3 regions of the Arthrobacter sp. efr-133-TYG-104 genome follow, and region 3 is predicted to be linked to each of the others. Evidence: riboswitches for the same ligand, from Rfam matches in the RefSeq annotation. Region 3 holds a riboswitch; each other region holds the start of a gene.
What was found. Region 3 has a riboswitch for thiamine pyrophosphate ahead of thiC (phosphomethylpyrimidine synthase ThiC). Riboswitches for the same ligand answer to the same signal wherever they lie in the genome.

Region 1 (10,067 bases), on a different contig from region 3:
CACCGGCGAAGCCGATGAGCGGCGTGGAGCCCAACTCCGCCACCGTCAGGCGTACGGCCTCACGAATAGGCTCAAGGGCCTCCCACGTCAGCGTGGGCAAGGCCGCAACATCCGCTGCGGTGCGGACCGGCTTGTCCAAGACAGGCCCGACGCCGGGAACGATGTCCACGCCGACGCCGGCCAGCTTCAAGGGGATAACTATGTCCGAAAAGAAGATTGCGGCGTCCACATCGTGACGGCGTACCGGCTGAAGCGTGATCTCGGACGCGAGTTCAGGGCGTAGGCAAGAGTCCAGCATGGCGACTCCCTCACGGACCTTGAGGTATTCCGGCAAGGAACGTCCGGCCTGGCGCATGAACCATACGGGACGGCGGGAGGGCTTGCCGCCACGGTAAGCCGTGATCAGCGGAGAGTCCGAGGTGCGGCCATCCATCAGCGGATGGGTTGCGCCGAGAACTCCGGCTGGAACGCTGGTGGCCGTACTCTGGGGTGCTGCCGGGCTAGAAGTCATGCCTACGATTGTCCCCAAAATCGCCGGTAAAAGATAACGACAGCCTGTCACGTCCGGGTTGAGGCCCGGACCGGGCTTCGGATGCGGCCCACGGCGTGGCGGGCGTCACTGCCTCCCGTGTGGATTGCCACGGCGCCGTATTGTTCTACCAGTTGTTCTACCAGCCTACGAAAAAGCTATGATGGGTTTGCTGTGGTTCTTTTCTCATTGGTGGCTACACACGCCGACATCGATCTTGAAACCGTCGCTCAACTGAGCAACGGTTCCTCCGAGCTTGCCTCTGCAACCCTGACGGATTCCCCCGAGGTTTCCGGAGCAGTGGTATTGGCCACCTGCAATCGCTACGAGGTGTACGGCGAAACGTCCAGCGCCGCCGACCTTGAAGCGGCCCGTTCAGCCCTCGTTTCGCAGATCAGCGAACTCAGCGGCCTCAACGAGCAGATGGTCTCCCGCTCCTTCTCCACCCACGTGGGCCCCGACGTCACCCGGCACCTCTTTGCCGTCAGCGCCGGCTTGGACTCCGCTGTGGTGGGGGAACGTGAAATCGCCGGGCAAGTCCGCCGGGCACTCATCAGCGCCCAGCAAAAAGGTACTGCGAGCTCTGGCCTCGTGCGGCTCTTCCAGGCTGCTTCCAAGACCGCCAAGGACGTGGGTGCCCAAACCGCTCTTGGTTCGCGCGGACTTTCCATCGTTTCCGTTGCTTTGGACCTCGCCACGGATCTGGCTGAGAACGACGATTGGTCAACCAAGAAAGTCGTGGTCTTCGGAACCGGCGCCTATGCCGGCGCCACGATGTCCCTGCTGCGTGAACGCGGTTGCACGGACATCTCCGTTTACTCGTCCTCCGGACGCGCCGAGGGATTCGTCGCCACGCGCGGCGGAACGGCGCTCGACGCCGACTCCCTTCCCGCTGCCGTTGCAGAGGCCGACGTCATGATTGGCTGCAGCGGCTCGGACAACCAAGTCGAGGCTCAAGACCTCGCCCGTGTCCGTGCCAACTCAGGCAAGACGCTGATCGCCATCGACCTTGCCCTCACCCACGATTTCGATCCTGCGGTTGGCGAGCTTGACGACGTCGAACTGCTCACCCTTGAGTCCGTGCGCCTTGCCGCACCCCAGGAGCAAGCCGAATCCCTGACGCAGGCCAGCTCCATAGTGACCAAGGCCGCCCAGTCATTCGAGTCCGAGCGTGAAGCCCGTTCAGTGGACACGGCCATTGTGGCACTGCGCCGGCACACCATGAATGTCCTGGACGCAGAGATGGAAAAGGTCCGCGCCCGGCATGGCTGCACCGCTGCTGCCGAGGAGGTGGAGTTTGCGCTCCGCCGCATGGTCAAGCAACTCCTGCATATTCCCACTGTGCGCGCACGCGAGCTTGCAGCGAACGGCCAGCAGGAGGAGTACGTCGCGGCGCTTGAGGCTCTTTACGGAATTCAGGTAGAGCAGCCGCAGTCCCCCGCCCCGGCCGCGGAGTGCCCGGTGGACCACCAGGAACTCCGCTCCGAGACCGCATAACCGGGTAATTCACTGGCTAGGCGAACGCGTTCACGCCGGTCATCTCTGCAGAGAGTTCCCACAGCTTCCGCGCATCGGCTTTATCGATCGCGTGGGCATCCACTCCTTGGTACCTGGCGAGGGGCGATTCAGGGTCCGTGGGATTGGCGATGTCGCAATCTTCGCAGTAGACCCCGCCATGGCCGTCCAAAGCCGGTGACGTTGCCGCCCACACGGAGGTGGCCGCGCCTTGCTCCGGCGTCTTGAAGCCCTCGCGGACGTTCCCTTCGGCATCCATCCACCCGGCGGCCACCATCTCCTCCTTGGGCAGGTGCCGTTGGAGTTCGGTCATGATGCCCCCTGGATGGACCGCGAAAGCGCGCACGCCCGAGTCCCGGCCCAACCTGTCCAACTCCACGGCGAACAAGGCGTTGGCTGTTTTTGCTTGGCCATAGGCTTTCCACTTGTCGTAGCCACCGGCAAAGTTGATGTCGTCAAAACGGATCGAGGACAGCTTGTGGCCGGTTGAGGACAGCGACACAACCCGGGCATTTCCGGAGGCAACCAGGGCCGGCCACAGCAGGTTGACCAAGGTGTAGTGCCCCAAATGGTTGGTGGCAAACTGCGCTTCCCAGCCCGGGCCCACGCGCTGCTCCGGGCTGGCCATGATGGCTGCATTGTTGATCAGGATGTCCAAGGTGCTGTGCGACGCCAGGAACCGGGCCGCAAAATCCTTGACGCTTGACTGGTCTGCCAGATCAAGGGCTTCAACCACCACAGTATTGCCCACCCCTGCCGCGGCCAGCACAGTGCGGGCATGATCGGGGCGCCGGGCGGGAACCGTGACCTCCGCTCCGGCGGAGGCCAAAGCCTTCACGGTTTCCAAGCCGAGGCCCGAGTAGCCACCGGTAACGATGGCTGTCTTCCCCGACAAATCAATGCCGGCGGTAACGTCCGAAGCAGTCGAGCCATGGCCGAAGCCGGAATGGATGGGCAACTGCGGGGTGATGTTCGATTCGTTGATCATGCGTTGAGCTTCCCAGATGGCGCAGAGAGTGGGCAACCAGTAAATGATCAGTAGACAGGTTTCTCCGGCTCGATGTCCCGAACCCAGGCGAGGATGCCGCCGTCGAGATGGCTGACCCGGGTATAGCCGGCCTTGCGTGCAGCCTCCAAAACGGCAGCCGAGCGCGTCCCTGCCTTGCAATGGAACACGATGTCCCTATCCTGCGGCAGCTCCACCCACGCTTCACCGGAAAGGATTCGGCCCTGCGGAATGAGGACAGAGCCGTCGATACTGACAATGCTGTGTTCCCCGGACTCGCGTACATCCACCAGGTCGAAGTCCCGGTCACCTGCATCACGTTCGGCGAGCATGGCCGCGAGATCCTTGGCCGAGACCGTGTGATCCCGGTCTGTCGGTGCAGGAGGCGTGATACCGCAGAAGGCCTCATAGTCGGTCAACTCGGTGACCGGTTCAGCTTCCGGGTCCTTGGACACCTTGATTTCCCGCCAGCTGCCGCCCAAGGCGTCAAAGAGAGCCACCCTGCCCAGCAGTGAACGCCCGACGCCGGTGATCAGCTTCACGGCCTCGGTCACCATTAGGGAACCGACGGCGGCGCAGAGCATGCCAAAAACGCCACCTTCACCACAGGACGGCACCGAACCTGCGGGAGGCGCCTCGGGATAAAGATCCCGGTAGCTGGGGCCGTGCTCGGCCCAGAAGACACTCACTTGGCCGTCAAAGCGGAAGATGGATCCCCACACGTAGGGCTTGCCGAGAATGGCTGCGGCGTCGTTCACGAGGTACCTGGTGGCGAAGTTGTCCGCGCCATCGAGGATGAGATCGTACTGGGCGAACAGCTCCAGCGCGTTGGAGGAATCGAGGCGAACATTGTGGGTGACCACGTTGACCAAGGGGTTGAGCTCGGCGATAGCCTTGCGCGCGGACTCGATCTTGGGGGTCCCCACATCCTTGACGCCATGGATGACTTGCCGTTGCAGGTTGCTGAGGTCAACGTCGTCGTCGTCAACGATTCCCAAGGTTCCTACGCCCGCCGCGGCCAGGTACAACAATGCGGGTGAGCCAAGCCCTCCCGCGCCAATGACGAGGACCCTGGCGTTCTTGAGCCTGCGTTGGCCTACAGCGCCAATTTCCGGAATGATGAGATGGCGCGAATATCGCTCAACCTCGGCCGGCGTAAGCCCGGCGGCCGGTTCAACTAGGGGTGGCAGGACAGCGGGCGCAGCGGAGTGGGCAGCAACAATTGAGGCCATACCCCAATGTATGCCCGCCGAAGCCGCCCGGTCATATTACCCACCGGTAGAGTGGTCATAACTGCAAGGGAAAGGCGGCTGACTGTGGCTGACGGCACACGGGCAAACGATGGGGCAGCAGCGAAGCCGGACCGGGCAGGATCGCCCCGGTCACCCAGGTTGCCAAGGGACGAACGTCGGGCACAGTTGCTCAACGCCGCCCTGGAGGTTTTTGTGTCCAACGGTTTCCACGGGGCCGCCATGGATGAGATCGCAGAGACAGCTCGCGTCAGCAAGCCAGTCCTGTACCAGCACTTCCCGTCCAAGCGCGAACTGTACATGGCGCTCCTGGACAGCCATCTGGCTACCCTGACCGAGCTCATGCTCAGCGCCCTGAACTCCACTACGGATAACAAAGAGCGCGTCAAGGCCGTCATGCGGGCGTACTACAGGTTCATTGCCGACGACGACCAAGCCCACCGTTTGGTGTTCGAATCGGACCTCATCAACGATCCCGATGTCAGTTCGCGCCTGGAGACGTTCAACAAGACCTTTGCCGACGCCGTCGCGCACGTGATCGCCGAAGACACCAAACTGCCTCCCCTGGAGGCCCAGCTCCTCGGGCGTGGGCTCGCCGGCATGGCGCAGGTCAGCGCCCGGTACTGGCTGGAAACCGACGGTAACCTGGACCTCGATGTGGCCAGCGACCTGATCTATCGTTTAGCTTGGCGCGGAATCAGTCGTTTCCCTAAAGAGTCCTAGGCTACAAATAGAAGACAGACCTAACACTTGATTGGCTTGGAGGCCTTGCTGTGGAAGTAAAGATCGGCATTCAGAACGTCGGCCGCGAAATCGTACTCGAATCGGCCCTCGATGCTGACTCTGTGGCCAAGATTGTGGCCGAGGCAGTGTCCAAGGGCTCAGAGCTCCGTCTCACGGATGAGAAGGGCCGCCAGATCATTGTCCCCGGCAACGTCTTGGGGTACGTCGAAATTGGAGCTGAAGAGGTCCGCCGCGTCGGCTTCGGCGCACTCTAGAAGCTCAGCAGTCCTACCCAGCAGCAGTCCTACCCAGCAGCAGTCCCACAAGGAGCGCCCATGCTTTCCCTCGTCATCGTGGTCTTGGCTACCATTGCCGCTGGTTTCATCGTGTGGGGAGCTGACAAGCGTCACAGTAGATACGGGACTGTGCTGCCGGCCGGCATCGCGACCACCGTTGGGGCCCTGGCCTGGATCATCTTCATCAGCGTCGGCTGGGGCTACCAGCCGGGCCTGACGTGGATTCCCTGGGTCGGGCCTATCGTGTTGGGAACCATCGCCGCGGTTGCCGTGGCGATCTTCCTGGGACGTACGCGGACCAAGCTCGACACTGCTGCGCTCACCCGGGCATTGCGGCTCTAGCCGCGCTTCGGCTTGATCCAGCCGCTTCAGCTTAATCTAGCCCCGGTTCAGCTCAATAGCGGAGGGCCATCACCTTATGGGTGATGGCCCTCCGCTATTGAGCACCTTTAAACACTTTTCGGCGCCTCTACAGGAACTCGGCCCGGCCTTCCATGGCCGATGACGCGAGGGCATGTTCACGTTTGGGGATGCGGCCGGCGCGTTGCGCCAACCTTCCCGCCATGACTGCGTGTTTGAACGCCGCGCCCATCTGCACCGGATTCTGGGCCCGGGTGACGGCTGTGGCCAGGAGGACAGCATCGCAGCCTAGTTCCATGGCGAGCGCCGCATCCGAGGCTGTCCCGATGCCGGCGTCGAGGACCACGGGAACGGACGCGCGGGAAACAATGAGTTCAATATTGTGGGGGTTCAGGATGCCCAGGCCCGTTCCGATGGGAGCACCCAGCGGCATCACGGCTGTGGCTCCCAACGTCTCCAACCGCAGGGCCAGGACGGGATCGTCATTGGTGTAGGCAAAGACTTTGAAGCCGCGGTTCACCAGCTGTTCGGTGGCGTCCACGAGCTCCACGCCGTCCGGAAGCAGCGTGTGCTCATCGGCAATGACCTCCAGTTTCACCCAGTCGGTCTCCAATGCCTCACGGGCCAGCTCCGCTGTCATGATGGCATCTTTTGCCGTGAAGCACCCTGCCGTGTTGGGCAGTACCTTGATGTTGTTGTCCACCAGGAGTTGGAACAGCGAGCCGGTTTCCGCTGGGGAATACCGCCGCATGGCGACAGTGGTCAGTTCCGTGCCGGAAGCCAAAAGGGCGGCGCCCAGCCCGTCCAGGCTGGGCGCACCCCCTGTGCCCATGATCAGGCGTGAGCCGAACGTGACGCCGTCGATTACCAAGGGATCGTGATCGCCGGAAGACGGCGCTGCTGTTGTTTCCTGCGCTGCGGTTGATGCCGTTGTCATGCTTTAGCCTCCTTGGACTGCGGTAACAAGTTCTACGTCGTCCCCATCGGCGAGCGCCGTTGCAGCCCATTGGCTGCGGGGCACAACTTCGGAGTTACGGGCGACGGCGACACCGAGCTTGCCTCCGTCGGCAGCCTGTCCGCGGTGGTCCAGGACCCGCCCTGTGATGGCGGTGACGAGCGTGCTAACGGAGGCGTCCTCCGCGACGGCGTGGTCTGCACCGTTGAGTTTGATGTTCATGCCGATCCTAGGTTGAGCGTTTGAGTGTTTTCAGAATGCGTGAGGGCAGATCGCTGCGGATCGAACCGGTCGGGCCGGAAGATTGACCAGCGGGGGTCCGAGAAGCCATCAAGCAATCGGCCCACTATCTTGGCGGCGACTGGTGTCAGGAGGACACCATGGCGGAAGAATCCGGTGGCGATGACCAGCCCTTCAATGTCACCCTTGGAGCCGGCGACGCGCCCAAGGAGCGGTGCGTTATCCGGGGTGCCCGGCCTGGCGCGGGCTGTGACCTCCAGGAGTTCGAGTTCGGCCACCGCCGGAACCAGTGCTTGGGCGTCCCGCAGGAGTTGGTACACACCGCCGGCGGAGACGGCATCGGTGCCCGACGATAATCCGTCTTCTCTTTGTGTCGCCCCAATGACCACCGTTCCATCGTCCCGGGGAACGATGTAAATGGGCACGCCACGGACCACTCCCCGGATGGTTGAGGTGACCAAAGGCCGGAGGTGCTCCGGTACCCGAAGCCTGAGGATGTCGCCATACACAGGACGCAGCGGCAGTGCCAGCCCGTCCGGGAGTCCGGGGAACTGCCGGGCGCCCAGCCCGTTGGCCAGCACCGTCTCTTCCGCCACAACAACCGATCCGGAGTCGAGTTGGACGCCGGTGACGCGTTCGCCGTCCTGCATCAGGCCTGTTGCTGCGGACGCCGCCCCGAATCCGTCTCTAGCTCCGGCCACCCAGGTGGTGTCTGCCGGTGAATGCCTGGCCAGCCCGGCCAGGAGGCAGGCCGCCAGCTTCCGTGGATCCACCTGATGGTCGGATGGAATATCAAAGACGCAGGAAATATGTGGACTCAGCAGCGGCTCACGCTCCCGCGCCTGCCGCAAGGCCATGGGTTCCACCGCCAGGCCGGCGGCGAGCTGCGCGGAGCGGAGATCCATCAGCGCACGACGATCCGCCGCGTCCGCGCCCACTGCAAGGGTCGACGTCGTGCGGTAACCGGTGCTCCCGCCCGCTGTAGAGAGGCCGGCGGCGAACGACGGCCACAAGCGGGAGGATTCGAGCATAAGTTCCAGGAGGGCTTCCTCCTGGTAGTGCAATTCGCTGACCGGGGCCAGCATTCCGGCGGCAGCAAAGGTCGCCCCGGTAGCGGGGCGGGGGTCGATGAGTACCACCGAGCGGCCGAGTCGACGGGCTTCGTGGGCGATGCCCAGGCCGATGACTCCCCCACCGACCACGGCGACGTCGGCATGCAGGGGCCCTTCGCCGCCCGGGATGTGGCTGGATTCTGCCATCTGTTTCCTTCCCTACGCCGGTACTAGCCGGATCAGGTCAAGCGGTCGGCGCTGAAGCCCTCTCAGCCGGACGGTCATATGACGTTTTCCGGCTCCCGCAGTACGTGCCCAGTTTAGAGGAACTACTGTGGTTCCATGACCCAGCACCAAGCCATTGCCTCTGCCCGCCTCTACTTGTGCACTGATGCGCGGGCGCGGCAGGGCGACTTTGAAGACTTCGTGGACGCGGCCTTCCAGGGCGGCGTGGACATCATCCAACTGCGGGATAAGACCCTGGAAGCGGCCGAGGAACTGGAAAAACTTGCGATCCTCCGTTCGGTTGCCGAGCGTCACGGCCGGTTATGGGCCGTGAACGACCGGGCGGACGTCGCCAGTGTTTCCGGGGCTCCCGTGTTCCATATCGGGCAAAAAGACCTTCCCTTGGATGCTGCCCGCGGGCTTCTCAGCGGCAACACAGCGATCGGCCTTTCCAGCCACGATCCCCAACAGATCGATGCGGCCATCAACGCTTCTGCGAGCACGGCAGCCTTGGACTATTTCTGTGTCGGCCCGGTCTGGGCAACGCCGACCAAACCTGGCCGTGCCGCCGTCGGACTGGAGCTGGTCACATATGCCGCAGAAGCCGTGAAGCGTGTGGAGGAGAAGGCCGGGCGGAACGAACCGCTGCCCTGGTTCGCGATCGGCGGCATCGATCTTGACAACGTGGAACACGTGGTGGCCGCGGGGGCCAGCCGCGTCGTCGTCGTCCGCGCCATCACCGAAGCCAATGATCCGACGACGGCAGCCAAGTCACTGATCGAAGCGCTGGACGCCGCTTAACCGCACACCAAATTGACGGTGCACCGGTTTCGAGACTCCGGGCCCGTTTCGGGCTAACCTGACTTTCGTGTCACATCATCGGATAGCACCCAACGTCATCGACCCGACAGACCAGCTCGCTGCGGCGCTGGCCGCGCTGCGAACCGAATTGGAACTGCCGGGCCCCTATCCGGATGCGGCTGTGGCCGAGGCCCGGAAAGCGGTGGAAAACCACCAGCTGCCGGCAGCGGACATGCGGGATGTTCCGTTCGTCACCATCGATCCCGCGACCTCCACCGACCTCGATCAAGCGCTGTTCATCGACCGTGCCGGAGACGGCTACAAGGTCCTGTACGCCATCTCCGATGTGCCCTCTTTCGTCGTGCCCGGCGGCGCCCTTGACGCGGAGACCCGGCACCGGGGCCAGACCTTCTATGCACCGGACGGACGCATTCCACTGCACCCGGAAATCATCAGCGAACAGGCCGGGAGTCTGCTCGAGGGACAGGACTGCGGGGCTTTCGTGTGGAACTTCGCACTCGACCAAGCGGCCGACGTCGTCAGTGTCACGGTGGATCGCGCCACGGTCCGGAGCCGGGCCAAACTCAACTACCACGGCGTCCAGCAACAGATCGACGCCGGGACCGCACCCGCTACGCTGCAACTGCTCAAAGAGGTCGGCCTCAAGCGGGTGGAACTGGAACGGTTGCGTGGCGGGGCCAGCCTGAACATGCCCGAACAGGAAATCGTCCAAGCGAACGACGGCGGCGGGTACAAGATCGTAGCGGCCCCCTCTTTGCCGGTGGAAGACTGGAACGCGCAGATTTCCCTCATGACAGGGATGGCTGCTGCGCAACTGATGCTGGCAGGCAAGGTGGGGATCCTGCGGACCATGCCGGCCCCGGACGAACGCTCGCTGCTGCATTTCAGGAGGCAAACACAGGCCCTCGGCAAGCCTTGGGACGGCCAGGTGAGCTATGGCGAGTATCTGCGGACCCTTGACGCAAGCGACCCCAAGCAGTTGGCCATCCTCCATTCGGCCGGCTCCCTGTTCCGTGGGGCCGCTTACACTCCCTTCGACGGCGATGTTCCCGCAGAGGTCCTCCAGGCGGCCATCGGCGCACCGTATGCCCACG
Region 2 (10,067 bases), on a different contig from region 3:
CGGCGACCTCTTCAACCTCTACGTCGGCTTCGAAATCCTACTGACGGCCAGTTATGTCCTGATGACGCTCGGCGGTACCGGCCCACGCATCCGTGCGGGTGTCACGTATGTGGTGGTTTCCGTGGTGTCATCGGTGCTGTTCCTTATTGCCATTGCCATGATCTATGGGGCCACGGGAACCGTGACGCTCGCGGACCTGGCCATTAAGTTGGCGGCGCTGGACCAGGGAACGCAGAACCTGTTGCACGTGATGCTGCTGGTGGCGTTCGGCATCAAAGCAGCCGTCTTCCCGTTGTCCTTCTGGCTTCCGGACTCGTATCCCACAGCGCCTGCCCCCGTGACGGCAGTCTTTGCCGGCTTGCTGACCAAAGTGGGCGTTTACGCCATGGTCCGCACTGAGACATTGCTTTTTCCCGGCGACACCCTCAATGTTCCGTTGATGGTGGTGGCGCTGCTGACCATGCTGGTGGGAATCCTTGGCGCCTTAGCGCAGAGCGACATCAAACGACTCCTCTCCTTCACGCTGGTCAGCCACATCGGTTACATGGTGTTTGGCTTGGCGATGAGTTCGGTGGCTGGGCTGGGTGCCGCTGTCTTTTATGTGGCCCACCACATCACGGTGCAGACCAGCCTCTTCCTGGTGACGGGGCTGATAGAGCGTCGCGGGGGCAGCTCATCCATCGACCGTTTGGGTGGCCTGGCCAAACTTTCACCACTGCTCGCGTTGCTCTTCTTCGTTCCTGCAATGAACTTGGCCGGCATTCCGCCGTTCTCGGGCTTCCTCGGCAAACTCGGCCTGATGCAGGCCGGCGTCGAACTTGGAACCCCGCTCGCAATCGCCCTGGTGGTGGGCGGGGTGGTCACCAGCCTGTTGACCTTGCTTGCCATAGCCCGAGTGTGGAACAGGGCTTTCTGGCGGAGACCGGAGGACGCCGAATACCCCGCCGAGGTCCTCAAAACCCCAGGTAACATCGGAGTCCTTCCACGAACCATGGTCGGATCCACGGTGGCCCTGGTAGTCGTTGGAGTCGCATTGACCCTGTTCGCCGGACCACTCTTCAAGGTTGCGGACGGATCCGCCCGGATCATGCTGGACCGTACAGCCTACATCCACTCCGTCCTGGGCGATTCAGTCCAGGTTCCGCCGCTGCGGGTCCCCCTGCCCCGGACGGCAGGTGCCAAATGAGTCGGAATCCCATCGCGTTCCGCAAGGAACTGCCCCTGCTCATCTGGTTGGTGATCGTTTGGGGGGCACTTTGGCGGGACTTCAGCCCCGGCAATTTGTTGTTCGGCGCCGTCATCGCCATTGTGGTCGCCAAGCTCTTCTACCTACCGCAAGTGGAGCTGAGCGGGAGGTTCAACGTGGTGAGGGCCGGGGCCTTCGCCGTCGTTTTCCTGGCCAAAGTGGCGGCGGCGAGCTTCTTGGTGCTGTACCTGGCCGTCGCCAAAGGGCCCAAGGTGCGCAGCGCCGTCGTCGCTGTTCCGTTGCGGAGCCATTCTGACCTCATGGTGACGGCCACCGGCCACGTCATCTCGCTGATCCCCGGCTCGCTGGTGGTGGACGTGGACCGGTCGACGTCCACGCTGTACTTGCACGCCCTGAGCATCTACAACGAAGACGACATTGCGAAGACCCGTCGTGATGTGCAAAACATCGAGGCGGGTTTGATCCGGATCATGGGCACCCGGGAGGAAGTGGATGCGCTGGACGTGGAACGGGCTGCAAGAACGGGAGGGCTGAAGGCATGAAGGACATCGTGCTCGTTGCCACGGCGGTGATTTTGGGACTGGCTGCTGCCGGGGCCATCATCAGGATCGCCATCGGCCCGTCCTTGCTGGACAGGGTCCTGGCCTCTGACGTGTTGCTGGCCATCCTGGGTGCCGCGCTGGCGGTGGACATGGCCGTTAACCGACACCTGAACAACCTGATGCTCCTGGTGGGTTTGGCCATCATCGGTTTCGTCGGGTCAGTAACCGTTGCCCGTTTCGTGGCCGAACGAAGGGACCGCAGCAATGACTCCTGACGCCACCGGTGTGGACGCCGTGATCGACGGCGTGACCGCTGTATTGCTGGTGGTCGGCGCCCTCATGTCCTTGGGCGCCGCCATTGGGCTGCTGCGATTCCCTGACCTCATGAGCCGCATGCACGCCGCCACCAAGCCCCAGGTTTTGGGCCTGTTCCTGATGCTGGCCGCGATCGGGTTGCAGATGAGGACGTGGTGGGTGTGGCCTGTGCTGTTGGTCGCGTGGATCTTCCAGCTGCTGACCGTGCCGGTCTCAGCCCATATGGTGGGCCGCTCGGCGTACCGGACAAAGCACGGTCACCGGGAGTTGCTGACCAAGGACGAGCTGGAGTCAGTGGTCCAGCGGGCCGCGGAAATCCAGCGCGCCGCTCCCGATGCCTAGACGATGTCCTGGGTCTTGGCGAACCGGGCGATAGCGTGCTGGGTGCCCCTGCTTGCGAGAACCTGGATGAGCGTGCTCACGAATGCTGAAATCAGCGCGAACGTCAGGGCTGAACGAAGGCTGGTCTCCATGTCGTCATTGCCTGTGGGCGGCTTGTTTCCCGTGGCCTTTTCCCATCCTTTGTTGACGAGTTTGGTTCCGACGAAGCCGGCTCCGAGGCTGACTCCGGCACCCACTAGCTTGAATAAGAGGTTCATGCCCCCAGCCTAATGGCAACGGCAGGAGCGGCACCGTTCGTTGCGGCTTCCCGTCGTGTCCCTTAGGGCCCGGCGTGGGCCTTGAGGAACGCGGCAAGGGAACCGGGCCCGGCGAGGACTGGAATGACGTCGTGCTCTGCTGACCACACAGCCTCCACCGAGCCGAAACCGGCGATTTCCTTGAGCAGGAAGAACGTGGGCGGCATGAGCTTGAGGCTGTGTGCTGCCTCGGCTTCCAGGATCTGTTGTACCGGCATCCACAAGGACTGCCACGCCTCCGTTGTTTGGTGCCGCGGGTCAGCTCCCGCGGCCGGCTTTGCGACGTAGAAGAAAGTGTCGAATCGCTTGGGCATGTCTGTGGGTGTGATCCAGTTGGCCCATGGCCGGAGATTCGCGGCTTCCAGGGTTAGTCCGGACTCCTCCTGGACCTCACGGATGGCTGCTGCCAGGATGGTGCCGGCCATCTTGTGTTCCAGTGCGGGGTCTTCGCTGATGGAGCTCAAGTGCCAGTCCGCGGCATGGCTCGCCAACAAGTCCGCTGGGTAGTTCCACCCGTGGTGGTCCGCCGCGTCAACACGCCCACCTGGGAAGACCACCATGCCGGCGGCGAAATCCATGGTGCTGACCCGGTGCTGGACAAAGACTTCCAAGCCACCTGGTGCGTCGCGGAGCAAGATGACGCTCGCGGCGAGGCGCGGTTTTGCCGGGGCACCATTTTCGGTCGGAATCGTGTGCCGCGGAACGTTGGTCATTGAGTCATTCTCTCAGGTCTCGTTGCGAGGCCCGCTGCGCAGGGCAAACGTCGTCGTAATCATGGAGAGCGGGCCCCGCAACGCAGGTGTAAACTGAACCAGCCCACAAGGGCAGATTCAAAACGACAGGGGAGCGCCGCCGTCGTAACCTGCAGCGATGCAGGTGACGCGAGGGCGCTGAGAGTGCGGACAGCCGCAGACCCTCGAACCTGATCCGGTTAGTACCGGCGCAAGGGAGTCGAGCTTCTCAAAGTGTCCGGATCAGGGCGGCGCAGGCCGCTGGGACCCAGGTGCTTTCCCCTCCTGTAAACCTCAGGAGGCAGAAAAAATGACCACGGTAAACGTGAAAAAGACCAGTTACAACTGGCGCGTAGTAGACATCGTGGTGGCGGCCCTTATCGCCATCGCCGGCGGCGTGATCTTCTGGGCTTGGGACCAGGGCGCCGCAATCATCTCCATCCCGCTGGACGCAACGTATCCTCCACTGACCGGCATCATCGCCGGCGGTTGGATGATCCCGGCGGTCTTGGGAGCACTCATCATCCGTAAACCGGGCGCGGCGCTGTTCTGCGAAACCGTGGCAGCAGCCAGCGAGCTCATCATGGGCTCCCAGTACGGCACCACCGTGCTGATCTCCGGCGTACTCCAAGGCCTCGGCGCCGAGCTCATCTTCGCGGCCTTCCGCTACAAGAAGTTCAACCTGCCGACGGCGCTCCTCGCCGGAGCGGGCGCGGGCTTGTTCTGCGGCCTCAACGACTGCTTCCTGCCGTGGGGTTGGAACATCGCCTACGAAGCACTCGACAAGCTGACGTACATCATCTTCACCACCGTTTCCGGCGCGATCATTGCCGGCGCACTGTCGTGGCTCGCCACCCGTGGCCTTGCGACGACGGGCGTGCTGAGCTCGTTCGCGTCGCGCAAAGCGGCTTCGGAGCCCGTCTTCAACTGATGGGTTCCACCTACGACGCGCGGCCTGCCGCCATCCTGGCCGAGGGCTGGGGTTGGCGGCATGCCGGGCGGCCCCAGCCGGCCATTCAAGGCCTTGACCTCCGGATCGAACCGGGGGAGCGCGTGCTGTTGCTGGGTCCCTCAGGCGCGGGCAAGTCCACGCTTTTGCATGCCCTAGCCGGGGTCTTGGGTGATGAGGAAGACGACTCGGATGAGACGGGTTCGCTGCTGATCGACGGCGTTGCGCCCCGCGCCCAGCGGGGCCGGGCAGGCTTGATGCAGCAGGACCCCGAAACGCAGGTTGTCCTCTCCCGTGTGGGTGACGATGTCGCCTTTGGCGCGGAGAACCTCTGCGTGCCCCGGGAGGAGATATGGGCCCGCGTTCATGAAGCACTCGACGACGTCGGCTTGCGCACCGCGGCTGGTGCGGGTTTGGCCCTTGATCACCCGACGGCGGCGCTGTCCGGCGGGCAGAAGCAACGCCTTGCCCTCGCAGGCATCCTGGCCATGCGGCCCGGCCTGATTCTCTTGGACGAACCGACCGCCAACCTCGATCCCGAAGGGGTCTTGGAAGTGCGCGACGCCGTCCGCCGCTGCCTTGATAAGACCGGCGCAACCTTGGTGGTGGTAGAGCACCGGGTGTCCGTGTGGAAAGACCTCGTAGACCGGGTGGTGGTGCTTCAACCGGGCTCCAGCGGGACTTCAGCCGCACCCGGGAAGTCAGCTGCTCCCGGAGTCCTCGCGGACGGTTCCCCCGGCAAAGTGTTGTCCGAACAGCGCTCCATGCTCATGGCCGCCGGCGTGTGGGTACCGGGATACGTGCCCCCTGCCCGGGCGCGGCGCAGCGGACACTCGGAGCCGGGTCACTCTGAGCCGGCGGCAGCAGAACTCCTCCTAGCGGCACAGGACCTGGCTGTTTCCCGCGAAAAGCCCCGCCGCCGTGGCTTCAAGAGCATCCCGCCCGTCCCTGTGCAGTCTGGAATCACTGCGCAGGTCAGGTCCGGACAAGCCCTGACGATCATGGGTCCGAACGGGGCCGGGAAGTCCACGTTCGCCCTCACATTGGCCGGCCTTCTGGCGCCGGTGCGCGGCAAGGTGAGTGCCGCCGTCGAGCTTTCCCAGGGAGCGGGATTTGATCCGTTCAGGTGGAAGGCCGAGCAGCTGATCTCCCGCATCGGAACGGTGTTCCAGGAACCTGAGCACCAGTTCGTCACGGGGAAGGTGTTGGACGAGCTCATGTTTGGACCGAAGCACCTGGGGCACGGACAGGAACGCGTGGACGAATTGCTTGAGCGGCTAAGGCTCACCCACCTCGTTGACGCCAACCCGTACACTCTCTCCGGCGGGGAGAAGCGCCGGCTGTCCGTGGCCACGGTGTTGGCCGCGCACCCCAAGGTCCTGGTGCTCGACGAACCCACTTTCGGCCAGGATGCGAACACCTGGGCGGAGCTTGCCTCCTTCCTGTCAGAACTGCTCGACGCCGGAACGGCCGTGGTCTCGGTCACCCACGACCAGGAATTCAGCTCCGTCCTAGGTGGTACCGAATTGCGGTTGGGCCCAGTGCCGCAGGACCGGGAAAGCCGCCAGGAAGCCGGTGCAGCATGAGGGAAGCCTTGACTATGCAGGGCAGTCACGCCGTGCTGACCCGGGCAAATCCACTGGCCAAGTTCGTGGCCGTGTTCCTGGTCTCGATGGTGTTGGCCCTGTCCATCGACTGGGTTTCGGCATCGACGGCCATCGTGGCCGAGCTCGCACTCTTCCCCCTGGCTGGCCTCACCCTTCGGTTGTTGTGGCATCGTGCCTGGCCGCTCGTCATAGCGGCAGCCATCGGCGGCTGGAGTACAGCGATCGTGGCAGCGGACCGCGGCGCTGTACTGCTCGACGTCGGAATCTGGTCAATCAGCGAGGGTTCCCTTGAGCTTGGGCTTGGTTTCATGCTGCGCGGGCTGGCGATAGCCCTTCCGGCTATCCTCTTGATGACCTGCACGGACCCCACCGATTTGGCGGACGCCCTGGCCCAAAAGGCTCGACTGCCGCACCGGTTTGTCCTTGGGTCCCTGGCGGCCATGCGGCTCGTGGGACTGATGGCCGAGGAGTGGCAGACCATTGGCATGGCGCGCCGGGCCCGCGGGGTCGGGTCGCACGGCAACCCATTGCAGCGGCTGAAGGCGACCCTGGGTCAGAGCTTCGGATTGCTGGTCCAGGCTGTGCGGAGGGCCTCGCGGCTGGCGGTGACTATGGAAGCGCGTGGTTTTGGCGGCGGCAAGAGGACGTGGGCCCGCGAATCATCGTACTCGCTGCTCGACGTTTGGGTGGTGCTCGGGGGGCTGATCATTGCATCGGCAACGGTAGTTGCTGCAGTGGGCGCCGGCACCTGGACGTTTGTGTGGCGGTAACCCACGGTATATCGGCGATATCGCATGGATCGGGCACGGTGTGACGTTTGACGCTCAAATGGCGAATTGCTGGGTAGTTCTAGCTCATCTGTGATATTTCTTGGATATGACTCAACCTACCGCTGAACACGTGGGCCTCCTGCTCCGCAATGCCCGCAGCGAAAAAGGCTGGACCCAAGGGCAGCTGGCCGCCGAGCTTGGAACCAGCCAGAGCGCGATAGCCCGGATGGAACAAGGCAAGCAAAACCTTAGTCTCCGGATGATCGAGCGGCTCGAAGCGATCTTCGGGCGCTCGATCGTCAAAGTGGGCCGCCCGCAGATGACCCATCTTCGCGTGGAAGGTGGCCGCACTCTCTCCGGCGAAGTCGATGTCAACAGCAGCAAGAATGCCGGCGTCGCGTTGTTGTGTGCCAGCTTGATCAACCGCGGCACCACAACCCTGCGCCGCCTGGCACGGATTGAGGAAGTCAACCGGATCGTCGAAGTCCTGACGTCCATAGGTGTTGAATGCACGTGGCTCAATGGAAGCGACCTGCGCATCCGCAGGCCTGAGATGCTGGACCTGGGATCCATGGATGTGGATGCGGCCCGTCGCACCCGGAGCGTCATCATGCTACTTGGCCCCTTGCTGGATGAGAGCAGCGAATACCAACTGCCCTATGCCGGTGGATGTGATCTGGGTACCCGGACGGTGGAACCCCACATGCAGGCATTGCGCGAATTCGGGCTCACGGTGGAGGCAAAGTCAGGGTTCTACTCAATCGCTGCTCCTCCTGCTGATGATCTTCACCGCTCGTTCGTGCTCACTGAGCGTGGTGACACAGTCACTGAGAATGCCATCATGGCCGCCGCGCACCGCGAGGGCGTCACGGTGATCCGCAACGCCAGCCCCAACTACATGGTCCAGGATCTCTGCTTCTACCTCCAAGGCCTCGGCATAGACATCAAGGGGGTGGGCACCACCACCTTGAAGATCACCGGGCGGTCCGCGATCGACGTGGATATCGAGTACTACCCCTCGGAAGACCCCATCGAGGCAATGAGCCTCATCACCGCGGGAATCGTCACCAACTCAGAGGTCACTATTCGCAGGGTGCCCATCGAGTTCATGGAGATTGAGCTTGCCACCCTCGAACAGATGGGTCAGAAGCTTGAGGTCTCCGGTGAATACATGGCGCGCAATGGCCGGACCCGCTTGGTGGACGTGACCACCAAGCCGTCCGAGCTCCATGCCTTGCAGGACAAGATCCATCCCATGCCTTTCCCCGGGCTGAACATCGACAACCTCCCGTTCTTCGCTGTCATCGCCGGTAACGCCGAGGGGCAGACCATGATCCATGACTGGGTCTACGAGAACAGGGCCATATACCTCACGGAGCTCAACAAGCTCGGCGCCCAGGTGCAGCTGCTGGATCCGCACCGGATTTACGTCAATGGACCCACCAAGTGGCGTGCCGCCGAAATCGGATGCCCGCCGGCGCTGCGGCCTGCAGCGTGCTTGTTGCTGGCAATGCTGGCGGCCCGTGGCACGTCCGAGTTGCGCAACATCTACGTGATCGAGCGCGGGTACGAGGACTTGGCGGAGCGTTTGAACACAATCGGTGCCAAGATCGAGTACTTCCAGGACTGAGCTGGACGGTTTTGCTGGATCATCCCAACGTGCAGGGTCTCGAATCCCGTGGTGACCGGACTCGGTCCGTGCCGTTCGGCGGTGATCCGGCAAAACCGACGCAGGTCAGGCCCGCCATTGTGGCCTGCCCCGCTCCAGAACCCCGCGAACCTGGGTCATGACGTCTTGGGGAGAGTTCCACAACTGCTCAGGTGCGAAGCTCAGCACAAGAAACCCCCGGGCCTGCGCAGCATTCAGCCTGCCCATGTCCTTCCGCCAGGCTGACCTGGAGCTGTGAAACTGAAAGCCATTGACCTCGACGATCAGCCATCCGTCGATCAGGATGTCAACACGGCCCACACCAGGGATCTGAACCTGGCGTTGGAAGGATAGTCCCTCCGCCTCGAAGAGCAACCGTGCGCTGATTTCCGGAACGGACTCGGACAATCCGTCAGCCATTCGGAGTAGTTTCCGTGCGGACCCAAAGTAGTTGGCCCGCAGCTCACCTGCAAGGACTTCCCGTGGGATTCCGCGCAATCGCATAGCCGATTGGGCGACGGCTATGGCATCACCATCAGGGAGGCAGGTTAACGCGTGCACCACCGTGTCTTCCAGGGACGCCACAGGCACGTTCGCTTCTGAGCCCACCCGCAGACCGGAATGCCGAACGAATCCATGACCCCTGTGATGTCGCGTTGCCAGATGCATCTGTACCGGCTGGGCCCTCAGCCACAGCCCGTAACGGACGGCCGCGGAGGCGCACGTCAGGTATCCGTTGTTGACCAGGGCGGCCAGGTACTCGCGATCGGCGGATGGCAGTGCCCAAATGCCCTGTCTGGGCTGGTAGGCGTGCGGTATTCTCCGCACCATGGCAGGGGTAAAGCCATGCTTGCGGAGTAGGCCAACTCTGGCTACTCCGCCGACCGAAACCAAGAACTCGTACGCCTCCATACAGCCAGCTAGCCACGACCGGGTTGCTGGTGTCCCTGCGAGCTTTGTGTATGTGGAAACAGCCCGCGATTTTTTGCTGGATCATCCCGACGTGCAAGGCAGCGAATCCCGGGATGTGGGGCTTCGGTTCCAAGCCGTCCGGTGATGATCCAGCTAAACCGAGGTCCGTCAGACCTGTTTGAGGGCCTTTTCCAAATCGAGGATGAGGTCGCCGACGTCTTCGAGCCCTACTGACAACCGGACCACGCCATCCGAGAGCCCGATCGCGGCCCGGCCCTCAGGCCCCATGGCCCGGTGGGTGGTGGTAGCTGGATGAGTTATCAGCGACTTGGAATCGCCCAAGTTATTGGAAATGTCGATGATGCTCAGCCCGTCCAAGAGCGCAAAGGCTGCTTCTTTCGCTGACCGGCCGGCCGATGGGGACAGCTCAAACGTCAGCACAGTACCGCCGGCCTTCATCTGCTGCGCGGCAAGCTCGTACTGTGGGTGGGACTTCAGCAGCGGGTACTTGACCCAGCTGATTGCGGGCTGCTCCTCCAACCACTCGGCAATCTTCAACGCGGACGCCGAGCTGTGGTTGACCCGAAGGCCCATGGTTTCAAGGCCCTTCGTCAGTACCCACGCGTTGAACGAGGACAGCGAGGGGCCGGTGTGGCGCATGAGCTGCTTGACGGGCCCGTCGATGAACTCCGTGCTGCCGAGGATCGCCCCGCCCATGACGCGGCCCTGGCCGTCTATGTGCTTGGTC
Region 3 (10,067 bases):
TCGAGCGCTTCTGCCAGCAACTTACTCAGCCTCGGTGGTCTCTGCTTCAGCCTCGGCCGGAGCCTCAGCGGCCTCGTCCTTCTTGGCCTTCTTGGTGATGGCTTCCGGGATAATAACGGAACCCTTCTCCGGTGCTACGAAGGCTTCCTTCGGAGCTTTGGTCTTCAGGGTGCCTTCCTGGCCCGGCAGGCCCTTGAACTTCTGCCAGTCACCAGTGATCTTGAGGATCGCTGCAACCTGCTCAGTGGGCTGGGCGCCAACGGAGAGCCAGTACTGGGCGCGCTCGGAAGCGACCTCGATGTACGACGGCTCTTCGGTGGGGTGGTACTTGCCGATTTCTTCAATGGCACGGCCATCGCGCTTGGCGCGGGCATCCATGACGACAATGCGGTAGTACGGTGCGCGCATCTTACCGAAGCGCTTAAGGCGAATCTTTACGGCCACTTTTGTGGTCACTCCTGTTTCTGAAAAGAGTTGAACCCGACGTTCTGCACCCGTGGGGCGGGCCATACTTGACGGTTCGAAGGACAAGATACGAGCACGGAGAGAGGGGCCGCGCCGATCGAGTACCTGTCTATTGTGCCAGATGACCGGAACGATTACGACTTAGGCCTCAGACGGCCATGTGTGATTGGTCACTACAGCCTGCTGAAAGTCGCTAATTCGGGAGAGACAGCCGCTCAGACGGACCATACATAGAGACCGGCACGATCGGTCTTTTCGACATCAGTAGCCAGGGCCGCCAATTGCTGGACGTATTGTCGCGATGCGGCGGCGTCGAAAGGCATGTCATCCTGCTCGGCCCAAGCCACGGCAACGTCATCGAGGACATTGCCATCGCCTTCGTTCTCGTAAGTGAGGAGTTCAGCGAGGGCCTTGACCATGGCCTCCGGAACGCCCAGAAGTGCGTCGCTGGTGACATCGACGAGCGCGAGTTCGTAGTCGGCCCCAGCAGCATGCACGGCCTGGCCGGCAAGGTCGCCCAACTGCTCAACCTCAAAATCCGTGATGCCATTGATCCTGACGGCGGGACCGGCAGCTTCAGCTCCCCGGTCCAAGGCGGCGGCGCGCTTGAGTGCTTCAGCGTGGGTGGCTACAAATATTTCGGCAAAGCCCATGGGAGAGTACTCTCATTCGTTCGTGCTGACGGGGCGACGACATCCGGCCCGCACGGAGTCCGGTGACGTCATTGCCCAGCCTAATGCAGTGCGGAGCACCCTCCCCCTCCATGGGCTGACGCTTGGCTCAGCGAACAGCGACGCGCAGCTTGTTCCGCCAAGGATCGTCAAAACGGAGCTCGGAGCCCGTGTGGTGATGGTCGATTCCGGCCACCTTGAGCCGATCAGCCAGGGCTGCGACGTCATCATTCGCCGGCACTTCGATCAGTACTTCGCCCAGCCCCAAGGTATCTTTGCGCGGTCCGGCGCCCCTGCTGTTCCAAACGTTCATGGCCATGTGATGGTGATAGCCACCGGCGGAGACGAACAGTGCCTGGCCGTGCCAGCCGGCGGTCCGTTCGAAACCAAGGGTCCCAACGTAGAAATCCTGCGCGGTCTGGACGTCGCCTACTTGCAGGTGGACATGCCCGACGCCGGCGGCAGCCTGCCGCTGCCCCGTCACCGCCGCCTCGCTCAGGTGCTGCTGAAGGAATCGTTGTGGCGGCAAGGCGACATTGTCCATCACCACGTTCTTGCCGTCCCACTGCCACACTTCGCGCGGCTTGTCGTAATAGAGCTCAATGCCATTGCCCTCGGGATCGGTGAAATAGAAGGCTTCGCTCACCAGATGGTCGGCACTGCCCACGAATGCCCGCGGCTCATACTCGGCTGCGGTTGCAATGGTGGCAGCCAGCGAAGGCTGGTCTTCGAAGAGAATCGCAGTGTGGAAGAGCCCTGCCTCGCCACGGCCGGGAAGGAGCAGCCCCGACGCGGGCGCCAGATGCACCACGGGCTTGCCCACGCGGCCGAGGTACAGGCCGCCATCCTGCTCCGCCACAACTTCCAGGCCAAGTGCGCGCTGGTAATAGTCACTCATGAGCGTCATGTCGCCCACCTTGAGCATGACGGTGCCCATGGTGAGTTCCGCTGGAAGGAGATCCTGGTTGGATGGTCCTGTGGTTGATGATGTGCTCATGTGAAGCTCCTGGTTCCGAGGTTGCCGCCCTTTAGGCACCTTCTATCTTTCTAAATTACTTGAAGCTTCAATTTATTCCTAAAGACCGGCGTTTCGCCTCAACACGATGTTTCCCCTTAGCACTACGTGCCGAAGCGATGAAACGGTGTCCAGTTGGCGCCTGGGATCGGCATCGCACACGACGACGTCGGCACTGGCACGTTCCGCAATGCCCTGGGCCCCGAGCCATCTCCGCGCGCCCCACGTTGCAGCCTCCAAGACGGCCAGTGGCGGAAGGCCGGCGTCGTGCAGTTCCGCCATCTCATCCGCGATCCTGCCGTGCTTGATAACGCTGCCCGCATCAGTGCCGGTATAAATCGCCACCCCCGCTTCGAAGGCTTCCGCCACACGTTCCCGCCTCCGCTCCCACAGCCGGACCATGTGTTGGGCGTACGCAGGAAATTTAGCTGCTGCCTGGTCTGCGATATCGGGAAAAGTCGCGATGTTGACCAACGTGGGGACGATCGGAACGGATTGCTCCACCAAGCGGGGAATGTGCCGCGGCAGTAGCCCCGTGGCGTGCTCGATGCAGTCGATGTCGGCGTCGAGCATCTCATCGATGGTGCCCTCGGCGAAGCAATGGGCTGTGACCCGGGCTCCTTCGTCATGGGCTGCAGCGATGGCGTCTTTGACGGTTTTTGCAGGAAAAGAGGACGCTAGATCCCCCATGTCCCGGTCGATCCAGTCACCAACGAGCTTGACCCAGCCATCGCCGTCGCGTGCCTCCTTGCGGACTGTTTCGACAAGTTCGGACGGTTCAATCTCATGGCCCAAGCCCCGCAGGTAGCGTCGGCTCCGGGCGATGTGCCGGCCAGCTCTCAGCAAGCGAGGCAAGTCCTCCCGTTGCTGGACCCAGCGGGTATCGGTTGGCGATCCGGCGTCACGGATCAGCAGCGTCCCGGCGTCGAGGTCCGCCTGGGCCTGGGCGAGCGTGGTTTGCTCATCAACCGCCCCGCCCACTCCCAGCCCAATGTGGCAATGGGCGTCAACGAATCCCGGCAGGACCCAACCGTCCAACACCGCGTCCGGCGGGGCGGAAGGCCGGTCAAAAGTCAGCTGGCCATCCACTGACCACAGCCCTCGCCGTTCCTCGTCAGCCGAGACAAGGACGGGTCCGGAGAATTCGATGATGTTGGCCATGGCAAAAGCCTAGTCCGGACCCACAGGGCTGGGACGTCCCTTAAGGCTGTGATAGCTTCGTCTACGACCACACGGGTGCCCCTGCAGGGGCTGAGATCGGACTGATGCAGTCTGCGACCGTTGAACCTGTCCGGGTAATGCCGGCGAAGGAAGTGAGCAGTCCCTTGAGTAACACCGAAACACAGCACAACCCTGCCCAATCCCAGTCACACTCGCTGGCCTATCTTGAGGATCCCGCGCACGACATCCGGGTCCCCGTCACCGAGATCGCACTGGAGTCCTCTCCCAACGGCGACCCCAACCCTCCCTTGCGGGTATACCGCACGGCGGGTCCTGGCAGTGACCCAGTGGTGGGTCTTGAACCCTTCAGGGCCCCATGGATTCAGTCCCGGGGCGACACGGAAGTCTATTCCGGGCGTGGCCGGAACCTGCTCGACGACGGGAAGTCCGCCGTTCGCCGCGGAGCGGCCTCGGCTGAGTGGAAGGGCACGCAACCTGTGCCCCGCCGCGCCGTCGAGGGCAGGACCGTCACGCAGATGCACTACGCGCGGCAAGGAATCGTCACCCCGGAAATGCGGTTCGTGGCGCTTCGGGAAAACTGCGACGTGGAACTTGTCAGGAGTGAAGTTGCAGCCGGGCGTGCCATCATCCCCAGCAACATCAACCACCCCGAGTCCGAGCCCATGATTATCGGCAAGGCTTTCCTGGTGAAAATCAATGCCAACATCGGAAACTCGGCAGTCACGAGTTCCATCAGGGACGAAGTAGACAAATTGCAGTGGGCCACCCAGTGGGGTGCGGACACCGTCATGGACCTGTCCACGGGCGATGACATCCATACGACCCGCGAGTGGATCGTCCGCAATTCCCCGGTACCGATCGGAACGGTGCCCATCTACCAAGCACTGGAAAAGGTCAACGGCGAAGCCAACAAACTGACGTGGGAAATCTTCCGCGATACGGTGATCGAGCAATGCGAACAAGGTGTGGATTACATGACGATCCATGCCGGCGTCCTGCTGCGCTACGTGCCGCTGACGGCGGACCGCGTCACAGGCATCGTGTCCCGAGGTGGTTCGATCATGGCAGGGTGGTGCCTGGCCCACCACCAGGAGAATTTCCTGTACACCCATTTCGATGAGCTGTGCGGGATCTTCGCCAAGTACGACGTCGCCTTCTCCCTCGGTGATGGTCTGCGCCCCGGCTCCATCGCCGATGCCAACGACGCCGCGCAGTTCGCGGAACTGGACACGCTGGCAGAACTGACCCACCGCGCGTGGGAGTTCGATGTCCAGGTCATGGTGGAAGGCCCCGGACACATCCCCTTCCACCTGGTCCGCGAAAATGTTGAGCGCCAACAGGAACTCTGCAAGGGCGCGCCGTTCTACACACTGGGCCCATTGGTCACGGACATCGCGCCGGGTTACGACCACATCACCTCCGCCATCGGCGCCACCGAAATCGCCCGCTACGGCACTGCGATGCTCTGCTACGTGACCCCCAAGGAACACCTTGGGCTGCCCAACAGGGACGACGTAAAGACCGGTGTGATCACCTACAAGATCGCTGCCCACGCCGCTGACCTTGCCAAGGGCCACCCAGGGGCCAGCGAGCGGGATGACGCGCTTTCCAAGGCACGCTTCGAGTTCCGGTGGAGGGACCAGTTCGCCCTGTCCCTGGACCCCGTCACGGCAGAGTCCTTCCACGACGAAACCCTCCCTGCGGAACCGGCAAAAACCGCCCACTTTTGCTCTATGTGCGGCCCCAAGTTCTGTTCCATGCGAATCAGCCAGGACATCCGCGATGAATTCGGCTCAGCCCAGTCACAGGAAGCCATCGCGGGAATTTACGCCGGGATGCGCGAAAAGAGCCAGGAATTCCTTGCTGCGGGTGGGAAGGTTTATCTGCCCGAACTTGAAGTGCCTTCCGCGGCAGGCGACGACTCAGGACGCCTGAACTGACATTGCCCGCCCGACGTCCGCGACGAAGGACCGGATGACACGGTCGCCGTCGATGGAATCCTGGGGCCGGTGCCCGCCTGCCGCTACGCGGTGGAGGGCACCGGTCTCCCGCAGGTAGCCAGCAATCTCTTCATACAACGGCTCCCAGCCACCGGTGAGGACCAAGGTAGGAACCCCGGGAACGATGTGCAGGGGCGCTTCCCAGGGCGGTGCTTGCAACCTGAGCCTCCGGGCAGCGCGCAAGGCCTCCGGGGTGTCCACTTCACCGGTTTCGGCAGAGAATGCCCGCCGAAAATACTCGCGTTGATAATCGACGTCGTTCAGTTGCGTCCGCACCTCGAACAGCGGCTCCATGAGCGCCCTGTGGGAGGCCGTGGCCGGGAGTTCCGCCGTCAGTGACAAGCAGGCCGGCTCAACCAGCGAAAGCGAGTACACCAGGTCAGGCCGTTCAATTGCCGCCACCATGGCGGAAATGGCGCCTTGCTCATGTGCAACGACGTGGCCCCCACCGGCATCGTTCAACGCGTTGATGAGGATGGCGACATCTGCCGCGACGTCAGAGGCCAGCGGTTCGGCACGGGCGTCAAAACCGTGCCGACGCAGGAAAAGTGCGTCATAAGCCAAAGCCATGCCGTGCTGCTTCGGCCATGCCGCTGCCCCAAAGCTGCCCAAGCCGTGAACGAAGACTACGCGCTGCTTATGCATTCGATCAGCCTATTCCACGGCCCGGACATCCAGTGATGTACCGGATTACTTACCCAGGAACTTGTCGAAACCCTTGGGAAGATTGAGCGAAGAGGGATCGAAGTCTGCCATGTTCTGACCGAAAGCGGCGCCGGTAGGTGCTGCTGCGGATGCGTTGGCCCGCTTGGCCTCAGCCTCGCGCAGTTCCTGGGCCGCCTTGGCCGGGTTGCCTGAACGCGGCTTTTTCTTCGGCGCGTTCTTGCCGCCCTTACGGCCGCCGCCTGGGCCACCAAGACCGGGGATGCCGGGCATCCCTGGCATCCCGCCGCCCTGGGCAAGCTTCTTCATCATCTTCTGGGCTTGGCCAAAACGTTCCAAGAGACCATTGACCTCGGAAACGTGCACGCCCGAGCCCTTGGCAATCCTGGCACGACGCGAACCGTTGATGATCTTGGGGGCTACCCGCTCGTGCGGAGTCATGGAGCGGACGATGGCTTCGACCCGGTCGATTTCCCGCTCGTCGAAGTTCTCCAACTGCTGACGGATGTTCTGGGCGCCCGGCATCATCATGAGCATTTTCTTCATGGAACCCATGTTGCGGATCTGCTGCATCTGGGCCAGGAAGTCGTCCAGGGTGAAGTCTTCCTGGTCAGCGAACTTCTTCGCCATCCTCGCGGCTTCATCTTTGTCCCAGGCCTTCTCAGCCTGCTCGATGAGCGTGAGGACATCGCCCATGTCAAGAATGCGCGAAGCCATGCGGTCCGGGTGGAAGAGTTCGAAGTCATCCAGGCCTTCACCGGTGGATGCGAACATCACCGGCTTGCCGGTAACGGATGCCACGGACAGCGCCGCGCCGCCGCGCGCATCGCCGTCGAGCTTCGACAGGACAATGCCCGTGAAGTTAACGCCTTCGTCAAACGCCAGTGCCGTGTTGACGGCGTCCTGGCCGATCATGGAATCGATCACGAACAGGACTTCGTTGGGGATGATCGCCTGGCGGATCCGGCGGGCCTGGTCCATCATCTCCGCGTCGACGCCGAGGCGCCCGGCGGTGTCAACAATGACGACGTCGTGCAGCTTCTGGCGCGCTTCTTCGACGCCGGCCTTGGCGACAGCAACAGGGTCCCCGGCCGGGTGCTCAAGCTCGGACGTGGCGCCCGGGTGTGGTGCGAACACCGGGACACCGGCGCGTTGGCCAACTACCTGCAACTGGGTTACGGCGTTGGGACGCTGGAGGTCGCAAGCGACCAGCAGGGGGCTGTGGCCCTGGGCCTTGAGCCACTTGGACAGCTTGCCGGCAAGGGTGGTCTTACCCGCACCTTGGAGACCCGCGAGCATGATGACCGTGGGGCCTGTCTTGGCCAAGCGGATACGCCGGGTTTCGCCGCCAAGGATCTCCACGAGTTCCTCATTGACGATCTTGACGATCTGCTGGCTGGGGTTCAGGGCACCAGAGACCTCCGCACCGAGTGCACGTTCGCGGATGCGCGATGTGAACTCACGGACCACAGATACGGCAACGTCCGCGTCCAACAGGGCGCGGCGGATCTCCCGGACGGTGGCATCGACATCGGCCTCCGAGAGCCGCCCCTTGCCACGAAGGTTCTTGAAGGTTGCTGTCAACCGGTCAGAGAGTGAATTGAACACGCGCCGTGCACTTCTTTCGATGGTCTACGAATGGCGGCCAATGCGGCACGCCATAGTCTTGACGATTCTTGCCCCAACAAATATGTCTCAACTACGGGACTCGACTATCTAGGGTACCAAGCCGGGCCTGCAAGATGGCATGCTGGCAAGGTGACCGACAAAACAAGCATTAAAACTTTGCTCATCCTCGGCGCGTCCGGGGACCTGACAGGCAGGCTCCTGCTGCCCGGACTTGCGGGGCTCCTGGCCAGCGGCAGGGCGCCAGGACTTCAGCTGGTCGGCGCCGGATCGGACGCGTGGACCACGGATCAGTGGCAGGAAAGGGTCACGGACGCTTTCAAGCAAGCGTCCGATGCCGCGGATGCTTCCGGGCGGAAGGCCCTTGCCGGCATTGTGAAATCCACCGATTACCACCAAGTCGATGTCACTGCCAATGGTCCGTTGGCAGAGCTCCTTGCGCAGCTGGAAGGACCCGTGGCGGTGTACTTCGCATTGCCACCCCACATCAGCCAGAAGGCGTGCGAGGTCCTGCATCGGGATCAGTTGCCCGCGGGCACGCGGCTGGTGATGGAGAAACCGTTCGGATCCGGAACCGAGTCAGCGCATCAGCTGAACAAGACCCTGGCCGCCCTGGTTCCCGAGGACCATATCCATCGCGTGGATCACTTCCTGGGCAAAGCCACCGTGCTCAATATCCTGGGACTGCGCTTTGCCAACAGGTTCCTGGAGCCGGTGTGGAACCGGGAACACATCGAAAAGGTAGAGATCGTGTTCGACGAGGACTTGGCTTTGGAGGGCCGAGCCCGGTATTACGACGGCGCCGGTGCACTCCGCGACATGATCCAGAGCCACTTGCTCCACATCATGGCATTTCTGGCCATCGACGCCCCGGCCAGCATCAACGCGCAGGACTTGCGCGACGCCGTCGCCACCGTCCTGCGGGCCAGCAGCATCAAGGCCCCCTACGCCCGCTCCACGCACAGGGCCCGTTACACAGCAGGCAAGCTCGCTGGCCGGACGGTCCCCGATTACACCGCCGAAGCCGGGGTGGACCCCAAACGGAACACTGAAACCCTCGCCGAGGTCCAAGTGGACATCGATAACTGGCGGTGGAAGGGTGTCCCCTTCATTCTTCGCTCGGGCAAGGCCATCGGCCCCAAACGGAAAGAAGCCGTCATCACTTTCCGCCCGGTCCCCCACCTCCCCAACGGCTTCACCGGCGTGGACTCCCCCAACCAGCTCCGGATCGGGTTCGGCCCGGATGTCCTTGAGCTCGACGTCGACGTCAACGGCCCCGGCGACGTTTTTAGCCTGGATCGCGCAAACCTCATCGCTGAGTTGAACGCCAGCGAGTTGCTGCCCTACGGAGAAGTCTTGGAGGGCATCTTGGCTGGCGATCCCCTGCTGTCCGTCCGCGGCGATACCGCCGAGGACTGCTGGCGGATCATCGAACCTGTCCTCCGGGCCTGGGAGCGGGGCACGGTTCCCTTGGAAGAGTACGACGCCGGCAGTGCCGGGCCCGCTGACTGGCCCACCTCGGTGGCTGGCTGACTTCGTCGGAAACCCGGCGGCCCTCGTCGTCGGAACGCACAGCGGACCGGGCACCTTGATCGGCACCCGGTCCGTTTGTCGTTTCTACGTTCGTTTGGTTTAGCGTGAGGCAGAACTCAAATGGCTGCCGAACTCAAATGGCTGCCGCGCCGCGCTCGCCCGTGCGAACCCTGATGGCCTCATGCACGTCCACGGTCCAGACCTTACCGTCGCCGGCACGGCCAGTGTTGGAGCTCGCAATCAAGACGTCGAGGATATCGTCGGCTTGCTCATCGGTTGCCAGCACTTCTACTCGGATCTTGGGCAGGAGGTCCACGCTGTACTCAGCACCGCGGTACACCTCGGTGTAACCACGCTGCCGGCCATAGCCGCTGGCCGCGCTGACCGTCAGTCCCTGCACCCCGTAGGCCTCCAAGCCTTCCCGGATGGCGTCCAACTTCTCGGGCCGTACGATCGCCGTGATGAGTTTCATGCTTGGACACTCTCCTTGCCTGAGACGGGTGCTTCGGCTTCGGCCGTCACCTTGCCGGTGATGAGGTCGTGGAGGGGCTGGAAGCTCCCGCCGTGGCCCCCGACGCCGAACTCGTAGGCCGTTTCTGCGTGCAGGCTGAGGTCTGCACCGGCGATTTCCTGGCGTTCGCTGATACGGAAGCCCATGAGCTTGTGGATCGGGTAGGCAATGATGAACGTCATAACTCCGGTGAAGATGATGGAGCAGAGGGCTGCAAGGCACTGTGCCACCAACTGGGTGGTTCCGCCGCCGTAGAACACTCCTGCGGGACCCTGGGTGGGGGTCGCAAGGAAACCGATGGCAACCGTTCCGATGACGCCTGACACCAGGTGGACTCCGACAACATCGAGCGAGTCGTCATAACCAAGCTTGAATTTCAGTCCGACGGCCAGGGCTGAGGC

Region 1: it holds a riboswitch for thiamine pyrophosphate, as region 3 does, so the genes downstream of both, thiO (glycine oxidase ThiO) here and thiC (phosphomethylpyrimidine synthase ThiC) in region 3, are expected to answer to the same signal.
Region 2: it holds a riboswitch for thiamine pyrophosphate, as region 3 does, so the genes downstream of both, QRN04_RS17900 (ECF transporter S component) here and thiC (phosphomethylpyrimidine synthase ThiC) in region 3, are expected to answer to the same signal.

The regions. Positions count from the first base shown of each region.
Region 1 covers NZ_JARVTA010000012.1:76,204-86,270, reverse strand. Annotated here, with positions in the region: gene hemE (uroporphyrinogen decarboxylase) at 1-511, opposite strand, end outside; gene QRN04_RS10615 (glutamyl-tRNA reductase) at 704-2,026, shown strand; gene QRN04_RS10610 (SDR family NAD(P)-dependent oxidoreductase) at 2,043-3,032, opposite strand; gene moeB (molybdopterin-synthase adenylyltransferase MoeB) at 3,080-4,282, opposite strand; gene QRN04_RS10600 (TetR/AcrR family transcriptional regulator) at 4,289-5,023, shown strand; gene QRN04_RS10595 (DUF3107 domain-containing protein) at 5,074-5,298, shown strand; gene QRN04_RS10590 (cytochrome c-type biogenesis protein) at 5,359-5,661, shown strand; gene QRN04_RS10585 (thiazole synthase) at 5,789-6,616, opposite strand; gene thiS (sulfur carrier protein ThiS) at 6,620-6,856, opposite strand; gene thiO (glycine oxidase ThiO) at 6,853-8,133, opposite strand; TPP riboswitch at 8,126-8,242, opposite strand; gene thiE (thiamine phosphate synthase) at 8,269-8,952, shown strand; gene QRN04_RS10565 (RNB domain-containing ribonuclease) at 9,020-10,067, shown strand, end outside.
Region 2 covers NZ_JARVTA010000037.1:21,318-31,384, reverse strand. Annotated here, with positions in the region: gene QRN04_RS17930 (Na+/H+ antiporter subunit D) at 1-1,186, shown strand, start outside; gene QRN04_RS17925 (Na+/H+ antiporter subunit E) at 1,183-1,749, shown strand; gene QRN04_RS17920 (MrpF/PhaF family protein) at 1,746-2,024, shown strand; gene mnhG (monovalent cation/H(+) antiporter subunit G) at 2,014-2,406, shown strand; gene QRN04_RS17910 (DUF4235 domain-containing protein) at 2,403-2,663, opposite strand; gene QRN04_RS17905 (NUDIX hydrolase) at 2,726-3,415, opposite strand; TPP riboswitch at 3,533-3,669, shown strand; gene QRN04_RS17900 (ECF transporter S component) at 3,744-4,364, shown strand; gene QRN04_RS17895 (ABC transporter ATP-binding protein) at 4,364-5,968, shown strand; gene QRN04_RS17890 (energy-coupling factor transporter transmembrane component T family protein) at 5,965-6,759, shown strand; gene QRN04_RS17885 (UDP-N-acetylglucosamine 1-carboxyvinyltransferase) at 6,866-8,389, shown strand; gene QRN04_RS17880 (DUF559 domain-containing protein) at 8,495-9,319, opposite strand; gene QRN04_RS17875 (O-succinylhomoserine sulfhydrylase) at 9,488-10,067, opposite strand, start outside.
Region 3 covers NZ_JARVTA010000006.1:54,454-64,520, reverse strand. Annotated here, with positions in the region: gene QRN04_RS05975 (RNA-binding protein) at 1-20, opposite strand, end outside; gene rpsP (30S ribosomal protein S16) at 22-444, opposite strand; gene QRN04_RS05965 (hypothetical protein) at 681-1,118, opposite strand; gene QRN04_RS05960 (VOC family protein) at 1,246-2,133, opposite strand; gene QRN04_RS05955 (amidohydrolase family protein) at 2,212-3,312, opposite strand; TPP riboswitch at 3,374-3,481, shown strand; gene thiC (phosphomethylpyrimidine synthase ThiC) at 3,450-5,273, shown strand; gene QRN04_RS05945 (alpha/beta fold hydrolase) at 5,256-5,978, opposite strand; gene ffh (signal recognition particle protein) at 6,024-7,604, opposite strand; gene QRN04_RS05935 (glucose-6-phosphate dehydrogenase) at 7,635-9,155, shown strand; gene QRN04_RS05930 (P-II family nitrogen regulator) at 9,289-9,627, opposite strand; gene QRN04_RS05925 (ammonium transporter) at 9,624-10,067, opposite strand, start outside.